3 regions of the Bacillus sp. CZDM1 genome follow, and region 3 is predicted to be linked to each of the others. Evidence: riboswitches for the same ligand, from Rfam matches in the RefSeq annotation. Region 3 holds a riboswitch; each other region holds the start of a gene.
What was found. A riboswitch is a leader RNA that binds a small molecule or an ion and turns the genes downstream of it on or off. The one in region 3 is predicted to bind cyclic di-AMP.
Positions count from the first base shown of each region.

Region 1: another riboswitch for cyclic di-AMP. It lies ahead of ACY3XC_RS00270 (sporulation protein); the one in region 3 lies ahead of ACY3XC_RS12450 (amino acid permease).
Region 2: another riboswitch for cyclic di-AMP. It lies ahead of ACY3XC_RS11350 (APC family permease); the one in region 3 lies ahead of ACY3XC_RS12450 (amino acid permease).

Region 1 is NZ_JBUESO010000001.1:48,646-51,929, reverse strand. Features, by position in the region: gene ACY3XC_RS00280 (Cof-type HAD-IIB family hydrolase) at 68-856, opposite strand; gene ACY3XC_RS00275 (polysaccharide deacetylase family protein) at 977-1,702, shown strand; cyclic di-AMP (ydaO/yuaA leader) riboswitch at 1,864-2,004, shown strand; gene ACY3XC_RS00270 (sporulation protein) at 2,110-2,505, shown strand; gene ACY3XC_RS00265 (hypothetical protein) at 2,651-2,995, shown strand; gene ACY3XC_RS00260 (aminotransferase class V-fold PLP-dependent enzyme) at 3,105-3,284, shown strand, end outside.
Region 2 is NZ_JBUESO010000004.1:231,092-234,375, forward strand. Features, by position in the region: gene ACY3XC_RS11350 (APC family permease) at 1-1,355, opposite strand, end outside; cyclic di-AMP (ydaO/yuaA leader) riboswitch at 1,493-1,633, opposite strand; gene ACY3XC_RS11355 (hypothetical protein) at 1,715-1,843, shown strand; gene ACY3XC_RS11360 (YheC/YheD family protein) at 1,977-3,284, shown strand, end outside.
Region 3 is NZ_JBUESO010000004.1:457,777-461,060, reverse strand. Features, by position in the region: gene ACY3XC_RS12460 (aldolase catalytic domain-containing protein) at 1-434, shown strand, start outside; gene ACY3XC_RS12455 (hypothetical protein) at 795-953, shown strand; cyclic di-AMP (ydaO/yuaA leader) riboswitch at 1,083-1,223, shown strand; gene ACY3XC_RS12450 (amino acid permease) at 1,400-2,887, shown strand; gene ACY3XC_RS12445 (hypothetical protein) at 3,119-3,284, shown strand, end outside.

The sequences.
Region 1 (3,284 bases), on a different contig from region 3:
CAAGACGGATAACACGAAATACCAACAAATTCATGCAAAAAAAGCTGTGCATATGCACAGCTTTCGCTTACTCGATAATCCCTAATGCTTTTAATCCATTATAGATACCTGATTCTGTTACGGAAGTGGTTCTATGTTTAGCATATTGAAAGAGGTCCGGATGGCCATTTCCCATTGCAAATCCTTCACCAACACTCAGAAGCATTTCTTTGTCATTCATTCCATCACCGAATGCAATAGCATTTTCCTTCTTAAATCCAAGGTGCTTCAGGACATATTGAACACCAATGCCTTTATTGACTTGATCTCTAATCACGTCATAACAATGAAGCATACCTTCAAGATTTACTTGTGATAAGTGGATTTGATCTTCATGTTTATATAATGCAGTATCCTTTGTTTTTAAATTGATCAAGGTCATTCCGAGAACTTCATAATCGTTTGATGGTGAATAGGAGTCATTTTTATGTAAGTGAAACTTTTCTATAAATTCTTTTACACCATCTGCTTCTATATCAGAAAATATATTTTGGTCTTTCGTATACAAAACAAGTTCATGTTGATTTTTTTTCGCAATATCAATAAATTGTTTGACACTTTCCTTGTTCATTGGCTCTTGAAATAGGTCTTTACCTTGATAAATGGCAAATGCACCGTTATACCCAATGAGGGAATGGACATTTAACTCTTTCGCAAGTTCCCTGATTTCATGTAAAGGTCTGCCAGTGGCTAAAAAAACCTCAATTCCTTTTTCTTGAACCTGACGAATTGCATTGATCGCAGTATCCTCGATGGTATCATCCGGCTTAATGATGGTTCCATCAATATCTAAAAATAAAACCTTATAATCAGACATTAAACCTCTCCTTAAATTAGGTATATTCTTTCAGTTTATCATGTTTATTTAAGAGATAAAACATACGGACTGAGGAATACTAGGTAAAACTGGCTTGGAAAAAAAGGGAGGCTTTACTGCATGTTAAAACTAGTAGTTCTTCTTCTTCTTCTCATTTGCTTGCCTGACCAAGTTTTTTCACAGCAAAAGGTACCTATCTTAGTTTATCATTCCATTGATAATTATTCCGGTCTAGGGTCCAAAGAGTTATTTGTAACTCCCGAGAATTTCGAAAAGCAAATGATCTATTTGAAAAATCAGGGATATACGTTAGTAACATTCGAACAGTGGAATCAACTTGGTAAAATAAAGAAACCTATTTTTCTAACCTTTGATGATGGGTATAAAAATAATCGTAACGCTTTTGAGATTCTCCAGAGGTTAAAGGATGAAACTTTTAAGCCAAAAGCAACTTTTTTTGTAATATCGGATTTTGTCGGTAATGTAAATCGGTTAAATATTTCAGAATTAAGAATGATGTCGGACTCTGGTGTTATTTCTGTTCAGTCGCATACAGCTACACATCCAGATTTGACAAAGTCAGAAAATCTCCACTATGAATTAAAAGGATCGAAGGAGAAAATAGAAAAGATAACAGGGAAACCTGTCATTGCCCTAGCCTATCCATATGGAAGTTATAATGAACGTACAGCTTCAGAAACGAAAAAGTTTTATTCATTTGGATTGACGACAACACCAGAAATTTATTCGAAAAAGGATATCAAAAACGAGGATTTTTACCTGCCGCGACTGTATGTTAAGTATTCAACCAATTTAAAAGAATTCGCAAAATTAATTACAAAATAAAAAAGGGACAAAGTTGTCAAATATCGATGAAACATGAGCAAACACTAGAGAAATCATTGTTTTTATTTAAAATTGGAGATTAGGCAGTTAATTTAGGCGAATATCACTCTTTACAAGTAATCAGGTTGAGGATAAAATTATCGTCATAATCAATATTAAATTAAATATTTCGGCCAAAACCCATCAAAATGGGTACGGAGGAACCAATTTATTGGGGCTAATTCTACTATTGTAGAAGGGATGAGAATTTCTTTCGCCATCCTACCCGTCAGCTAACTTCGTCGGCTAAAGCGAAGGAGGTCATGGACCGCCAAGTACAGGGGCTTTTTTGTTTTGATTAACACTTTAAGCAGCTTGATTTACTGTTGGTCTTTTATTATGCCTATTTTAGGGAACAGGTGAAGAAAATGACATTAAAAGATTATTTAACAAAGCTAAAGATAGGTTTGCCAAAAACAATGGTCCATTTGGATAAGAAGGTATACGAAGCCGGAAGTGTTATTAACGGTACCATTGAGATAACAGGCGGCCTGTTAAAAAATAAAATAAAAAGATATGATATCGATCTAGTAGGGATTGATTCCCAGGCATTTGTAGAAGAAATAGTAAATAGTCATTCCGTTTTCTGTTCTTTTGAGTGTAGTCCAAACCAGACTGGAAAAATTTCGTTCTTAATCAATGTTCCTGACGATATTAAAAAAAATCAAGAAACTTTTAACTATTCTTTAATCATTAATATTGATTTAGGAAATGCAAACAATATTACGCAAAATGTCCCAATTATGATAGATGCCGTTTCTTAGTATGTATCTATTAAACTAGTTATTTAATGTAAATCGGAACATTATCCTATTTATTGATATAGCATTGTAAACTACTAGAAATTAGGCTGTAAACAATCACCGTTATAATGAAGGTAACATTAGACTTTATTAGGCGGGTGCAATGATGGAAGACACAATGGTTAAATCCTATTTACAGAAATCACTAGAAGAGTGGAAGGATGATATTTCATCAGTCCTTATCGAAATTGATAAAGAATATGAAGAAGTGGCACAAGAGTTAAAGGTATATTCTTACAAATACGGGATTACCAAGCAAGTCATTCAATCAACGGTGAACGAAGAAATTATTGAAAGTATACGACAGAGGTATCATAAACCGTTTGAGGAAAGTTATAACCAATTAAAAGAGTATATAAAAGACCTAGAAGAGAAGCAGCGAGTTTTTCACATGTTTGTTCAAAAAATTGATGAAGTGAATCGTAAGGAATCTGCAAAGAATCCTATTTAATTATAAAGGATAACAGTCTGGTCCAAATGGATCAGGCTTTTTTTGTCGGCAAGTGAAAAAGCTTTGCATATAGTAATTAACACAGATTCTCACAGAGAGGTGTTGAAGCATGATTACTGCAAGGATCGGAAGTAAGTGGTATACACTGCCGGACAATCTTGAGGAATATTTTCAAAAATTTCGGTCTCAGGTTATCGGCAATCATCAGGAATTTGACTCGCCGTACGGAAGAAAACCTATAATATATGCTGATTGGACGGCAAGCGGAAGATTATTTCGACCAATTGAA
Region 2 (3,284 bases), 230 kb from region 3:
TGCTTTCTAATTCGGTAAAAAACGATAACAATGACAGGCAAAAATACCAATACCGGCCAAACCTGGGCGAACTTAGTTAAAAAGAACATAATGGTAACAATAAAGCAAATCACTGCACCTAAGGTATTAATAAATAGCTTAGCCTTCCAGCCTTGAGGCTTTTCACGAAGCCATTTTAACATCATTCCCGTCTGTGACAACGTAAAAGGAATGAATACTCCAACCGCATATAGTGGTATTAAGTGCTCAGTTTGACCTTTAAAAAATATAATTAGGAGGATGGAAGCTAAACCTAGGACTAAAATTCCATTTGAATATCCTAACCGGTCTCCTCTTATTTTGAACATTCTTGGGATAAACTTATCGTTTGCTAAATTTACTGCCAGCAAAGGAAAAGCTGTATACCCTGTGTTGGCGGCAAGTATTAAAATCAAAGCCGTAGTCCCTTGAATAAAGAAATACATAAAATTCCGCCCAAATGTTTGCTCTGCAATTTGTGAGACTACTGTAACCGTTTCATTTGGCCTAATTCCATAATAATAAGCTAAAAATACAATTCCAGAAAATAATACAGCAAGTAATCCGCCCATTGCTGCTAATGTTTTTGCAGCGTTATTTGGGGCTGGATCTTTAAAGTTCGGAATTGCATTCGAAATCGCCTCAACTCCTGTAAGTGCTGAACTTCCTGAAGCGAAAGCCCTTAAAAGCAGAAATAAAGAAATCCCAGCAATAGGTGTACCAACAGGTGTATGCAATTCCGCTGGAACCTGACCTGTTACGATATTGTACATACCTACACCAATCAAAATGAATAAAGCGAGGACGAATAAATATACAGGATATGCTAAAATAGAAGCAGACTCTGTTACACCTCTTAAGTTTAATGTTGTAATAAATAACACAAAGACAATCGCTATACCCACATTATGGTCGTGTAGTGCTGGAAAGGCTGATGTTATGGCATCCGTTCCAGCTGAAACACTAACTGCTACCGTTAAAATATAGTCAACAAGTAGAGAACCTCCCGATATCAGCCCATAATTCACACCCAAATTTTCCTTTGATACTACATAGGCTCCTCCGCCATGAGGGTAGGCAAAAATAATTTGTCGATAGGATAAAATTAACGCCAATAATAAGATTAAAACCCCGATTGCGATTGGAATGGAATACCAAAAGGCAGCCGCACTAATAGTCACCAACACAATCAGGATTTGTTCCGGTCCATACGCAACCGATGATAAAGCGTCAGAGGAAAGAATTGCCAACGCTTTTGTTTTATTGAGCTTTTGTTCCCCTAATTCTGTTGACTTTAAAGGTCTGCCAATTAAAAATCTTTTGACTGAAGAAACCACTTTTTCCACTCCCGAGAAACCATAAATTGTGAATAACTTTCTATTACCTTATTAAATTGTCAAAAATGCACAAAAAAATGCCCACAAGTCAAAGTAAATAGACCTGTAGACATATATGCTCTGTCAACAAGCTCCACCTTCCTTCTCATTAACGCTTACGAGGTTAGCTGTCGGATTCGGGCCATTGAGTAGCCCTACCTATTAAAGGATTCACCCCTTGGATATACTATCCATATGAATGGTTCCCCCGCACCAATTGGTCTCAGCGATTTAGAAATATGAAACTGTGATTATCATACTCCTGTGTTTATCAAATGTAAATTAAAATTTTTAAAAGAAAAATATGATTGGAGAAATTTATGTCTAAAGAGAAAAAGCCGTTATTGACTGATGAATTTTTAGATGAACTTGCAAAAGAAATCAATGAAATATACGGTCCTCCGGATGAACAAAATAATAATACAAAGAATGATGAAAAAGATAATTAATCCACCATTCCATATTTCCGTATAACAATGGTACACTTGTCCAAATTGTTAGAATCGCTCACATTTTAAAGACAAACTCGATGATTAGTACATATAATAACGTATCCAGGATTTATGGTTGGGAGGAATATAAATGGATAATGTTATTCTGCTATCGAGAAACACCACTAACAGTGGGATATTGACTCTTCATCCCAAATTAGCAGAATCAATGGGAATTACTCAAATTACAGCTAGAAAGATCAGATTTGGAGCAAAAACCTATCAATCTATTGTAGAAATTTCTGATGAGCTACCCTTGAATGGGGCAAGCCTATCTGAAGATATTTTGGACATGCTGAACATACCTCAGCATTGCAGTCTTGAAATTAAGCAGCATGGAAACGAAATACAAATAGGACCCTTTATAGGTTTACTTGCTGGTTATTATCAAAGCTCCATCAAGAAATACCTTGAACAACTACGAGATTATGTTTTCCTTTATCATGAGATTAAAGGTGCAATACTTGTCTTTTCTCTTGACCATGTTGATAAAATCAATCATACAGCCAAAGGATATCTTTATAATCCACGAACAAAACAATGGGAAGAAGGTACCTACCCATATCCTTCAGCTATTTTTGTGATGACATCTTCTGTAAGCTCTGCGTGGATACAGCATTTCAAATCAGTCATTGGCGATGTCATTTTTAATGATTTCTTTCTATCTAGATTGAGTATTCACAAGAAATTAGCAAATTCAATTGGTGTAAAATGTTACCTGCCCGATACGATTCTTTATGGTTCTCCTCAAGATCTGTACTACTTTTTAAAGAAATTCCCTAATTTAACAGTTAAACCACTTAATAACGCAAATCGTTCAGTCATAAGAGTATACTTAAAAAACTCGAACTCACTCGTTATATCTAATCTGAGAACCTTGGAAACTAAGAGTTTCAAATTTAATAGTCGGGATCAAGCCTATTCCATTTTTAAACAATATTTTAAAGATGGAGAATATTTGATTCAGGAATCGATTGATGTAACAGGTTATCGAACGATGTCAATTCGAATCATTACTGTTAAAGATCAAACAGGTCAGTGGAAGGCTATGGGCTTGTTTACCCGAGGAGATCAATCTGGAGAGAATGAAGGTAAACTAATGCCTTTGGTTAAATTTCAAAAAGAGATGGTATCAGATTTCTTGCAGCAAAGTGATTTGTATGCATCCCTGACCTATCAGGAATTAACCCATATTGCTATTGACACAGTCAAAGAAATTGAGAGCATGGGGGTGCATTTTGCGAATGCAGCTGTAGATATAATAATTGGAGAATTAGGCGATATCTGGATTTCAGAAATCGATTACTTCAATCCCTCACACGAAATAGCACTAGTCGCAGGTTATCCGAACCTATACTATGAAATCTTAAAAACCAATATGCTCTATGCGAAAAAGCTA
Region 3 (3,284 bases):
ATATTGAACACCAAGTGAAAAGATTCCAAGAGCTAATTCCTAACAAACAGCTTGGAATCCATACGCATAATAACATGCAGTTAGCATTCGCCAATACATTAGCGGCATTGCAAAACGGAGTTACATACCTGGATTCGTCTGTTTATGGCATGGGTCGTGCTGCTGGTAATTGTAACACAGAACTACTTGTTAGCTACATTCAAAAACCAAGCTATGAACTTAAGCCAGTACTTGAAGTGATTGAAAAGCACATGTTAGACATGCGTCAAAAGTGGGAGTGGGGTTATATTATTCCGTATATGATTTCTGGTGTTCTTAATGAACATCCCCGTGTCGCCATGGCTTACCGCGATAGCGACAATCGTGATAAATTCGTCGATTTTTATGATAAGGTAACATCCCCCGAAGCCTCCATTGCAACAGCAATGAAATAGGTAAGATTGAAAAAAGTACCTCTCTTGAGAGGTGCTTTTTTTGTCTTACCTAAAGACCGTATAACATGCAATTGTAAGGTAGCAAAAAATCTTTGCGTGAACACCTTTTTAAACATTGCTATGCAAAATATTTTGGCATAGGCAAAGAAATTTTGCGGTAATTCCATTTAAAAGAATTATAAAATCTATATTTCTAATGGAAATCATCTTGGCACACTTATTGCATTATAAAAGAACAAGATATAAAACAATATTATGTTGTCAATGGTGAAAATCAGTAAAAGAAAAAACTGATTCTATTTATCAGTAATTTTCAGAAGGTTCAGTTTTAAAAATAAAAAAATGAAGTGAGGAATAATTATGTGGGTCATTACGGTGCATTTAGAAAAGAATATTCAAATGTTTGAGTTCGATAATCAAGAGGAAGCAAGAGCCACTTACAAGAGTATAAAAGGGTGTAAATATCTCAGTGAAGTGATTTACTATAATGATTTTGATATAGTTGAATCACATTATTAATCCGATTTTTCCAATTTTCAGAAGTATTGACAGTGTATATAGGGGAGTTTAGATTATTTTATATTTTTGAAAAAAAGTATTTTACTTTTCTTAAGATAACAACTATTATAATATTGAAAATAGTTTCAAATTTCTAAATCGCTGAAACCATTTAGGCACGGGGGAACCATATGGATTTAATCAATCCAAGGGGTGAATCCTTTTTAAGGTAGGGCTACTCAGTAGGCCCGAATCCGACAGCTAACCTCGTAAGCGTTTATGAGAAGGAAGATGGAACTTGTGACACGATTATTTAGTGTCTACAAGTCTATTTCTCATGACTTGTAGACACTTTTTTTATTTCTTAAATAGATTTTCTACTCCTAGGGGGATTATTTATTTTCAAAAGGTAATAGCCTACATATGTTTGAAACCGCTTTCTATAAAAAATGAAAGGACTGAAGCAAATGTTACCAGAACGTGAAGTAGAAATATTCCAGCAATCTGTAGATCGACAAAATGAACAGACATTAAAACGCGAGTTAAAATCTAGGCATTTAACAATGATTTCAATCGGAGGGGCAATTGGTACTGGACTGTTCCTTAGCAGCGGGACAGCAATCAGCACAGCCGGCCCTGGAGGAGCTTTACTTGCATATACCATAGTTGGCGCAATGGTCTTTTTTATCATGACGAGTTTAGGGGAAATGGCTGCATTTATGCCAGTTAGTGGTTCATTTAGTACATATGGGACAAAATTTGTAGACCCAGCATTTGGTTTTGCGATTGGATGGACCTACTGGTTTAGCTGGGCGATGACCATTGCTGCTGAATTAGCCGCCTCAACCATGATCATGAAATTTTGGTTTCCGGATAGTCCTTCCTGGGTATGGAGTGCATCATTTTTAGTACTTATATTTCTATTAAACTATTTATCTGTTAAGGGATATGGGGAAGGGGAATATTGGCTATCCTTAATTAAAGTATCAGCGATTGTACTATTTATTATTGTTGGTGTTCTGATGATTTTCGGCATTATGGGAGGAGAAGCAGTAGGGTTTAAAAACTTTACAGTGGATAATGCTCCTTTTTCAGGTGGTATTTTAAGTGTTTTTGTTATATTTATTGCAGCAGGTTTTTCTTTCCAAGGTACGGAAATTGTGGGCGTTACGGCAGGAGAAAGTGAGGATCCAGCCAAAAATGTACCAAAGGCAATTAAAAGTGTTTTCTGGAGAATCCTGATTTTTTATATTTTGGCGATTGCTGTTATTGGGCTTCTTATTCCATATACCAATCCGAATTTACAAAATGATAATGTGATGGTAAGTCCATTTACCCTTATTTTTGAAAAGGCTGGGATTGCCTTTGCAGCTTCAATTATGAATGCGGTTATTTTAACTGCGGTATTATCAGCGGGTAATTCTAGTTTATATGCTTCAACACGCATGTTGTATTCGATGGCGAAGTCGGGACAAGCACCTAGGATTTTTGGACAACTTAACAACCGTGGAGTTCCCGTTGCAGGTATTATTCTAACCTGTGCTATAGGTGCGCTTGCCTTTTTGGCTTCCTTCTTCGGTGATGGTATGGTCTATATATGGTTAATGAATGCAATCAGTATAACAGGATTTATTTTCTGGCTAGGTATTTCCATCAGTCATTATCGATTCCGAAAAGCTCTTATCGCTCAAGGGCATTCTCTAGACAAGTTACCATATAAGGCAAAATGGTTTCCGATTGGACCAATTTTCGCGATTGCTTGTGGAATTATCGTAATAGTAGCTCAAAATTTCCAAGCCTTTCTTGCCGACCAGATTGATTGGGGCGGAGTTGTAGCAGCTTACTTAGGTATTCCGTTCTTCCTTAGTTTATATTTTGGATATAAATTGATTAAGAAAACGAAAGTGGTTAAACTTGAGGAAGTTGAGTTTGACTTTGATAAAAAATATCATTAGACGATAACGTGGTTATTGTTGAAGATGGAGAGAATATTCAGGCTCTTGGGAATGGTCCCAAGAGCCTGTTTCATTAGGAACACATTCATTAATAATTACAAAAAAGTATCTTTCTATTTTTGGGTAGTGAAATTCGAGATTTCTAGTTCTTATATCTTACTTATACTAATTTCCAAGAGTTGTATGTTATAATTCTATCAAATCAGACTATTAAAGCAAGGAGTGAAAATAATGATAATTCGAAGTAAAGCGGATGTGGAGCAGTTTTGCGAGAGGTTTGGTGAGCTGGCAAGTTGGGATGGTTCGAAGTACTACATTGCCGTACAAGATGAAGTAAACAGCGGTACCCTTACATTTATGCAATATCCAGATGGCACACTGACTGCACATCGGAAAT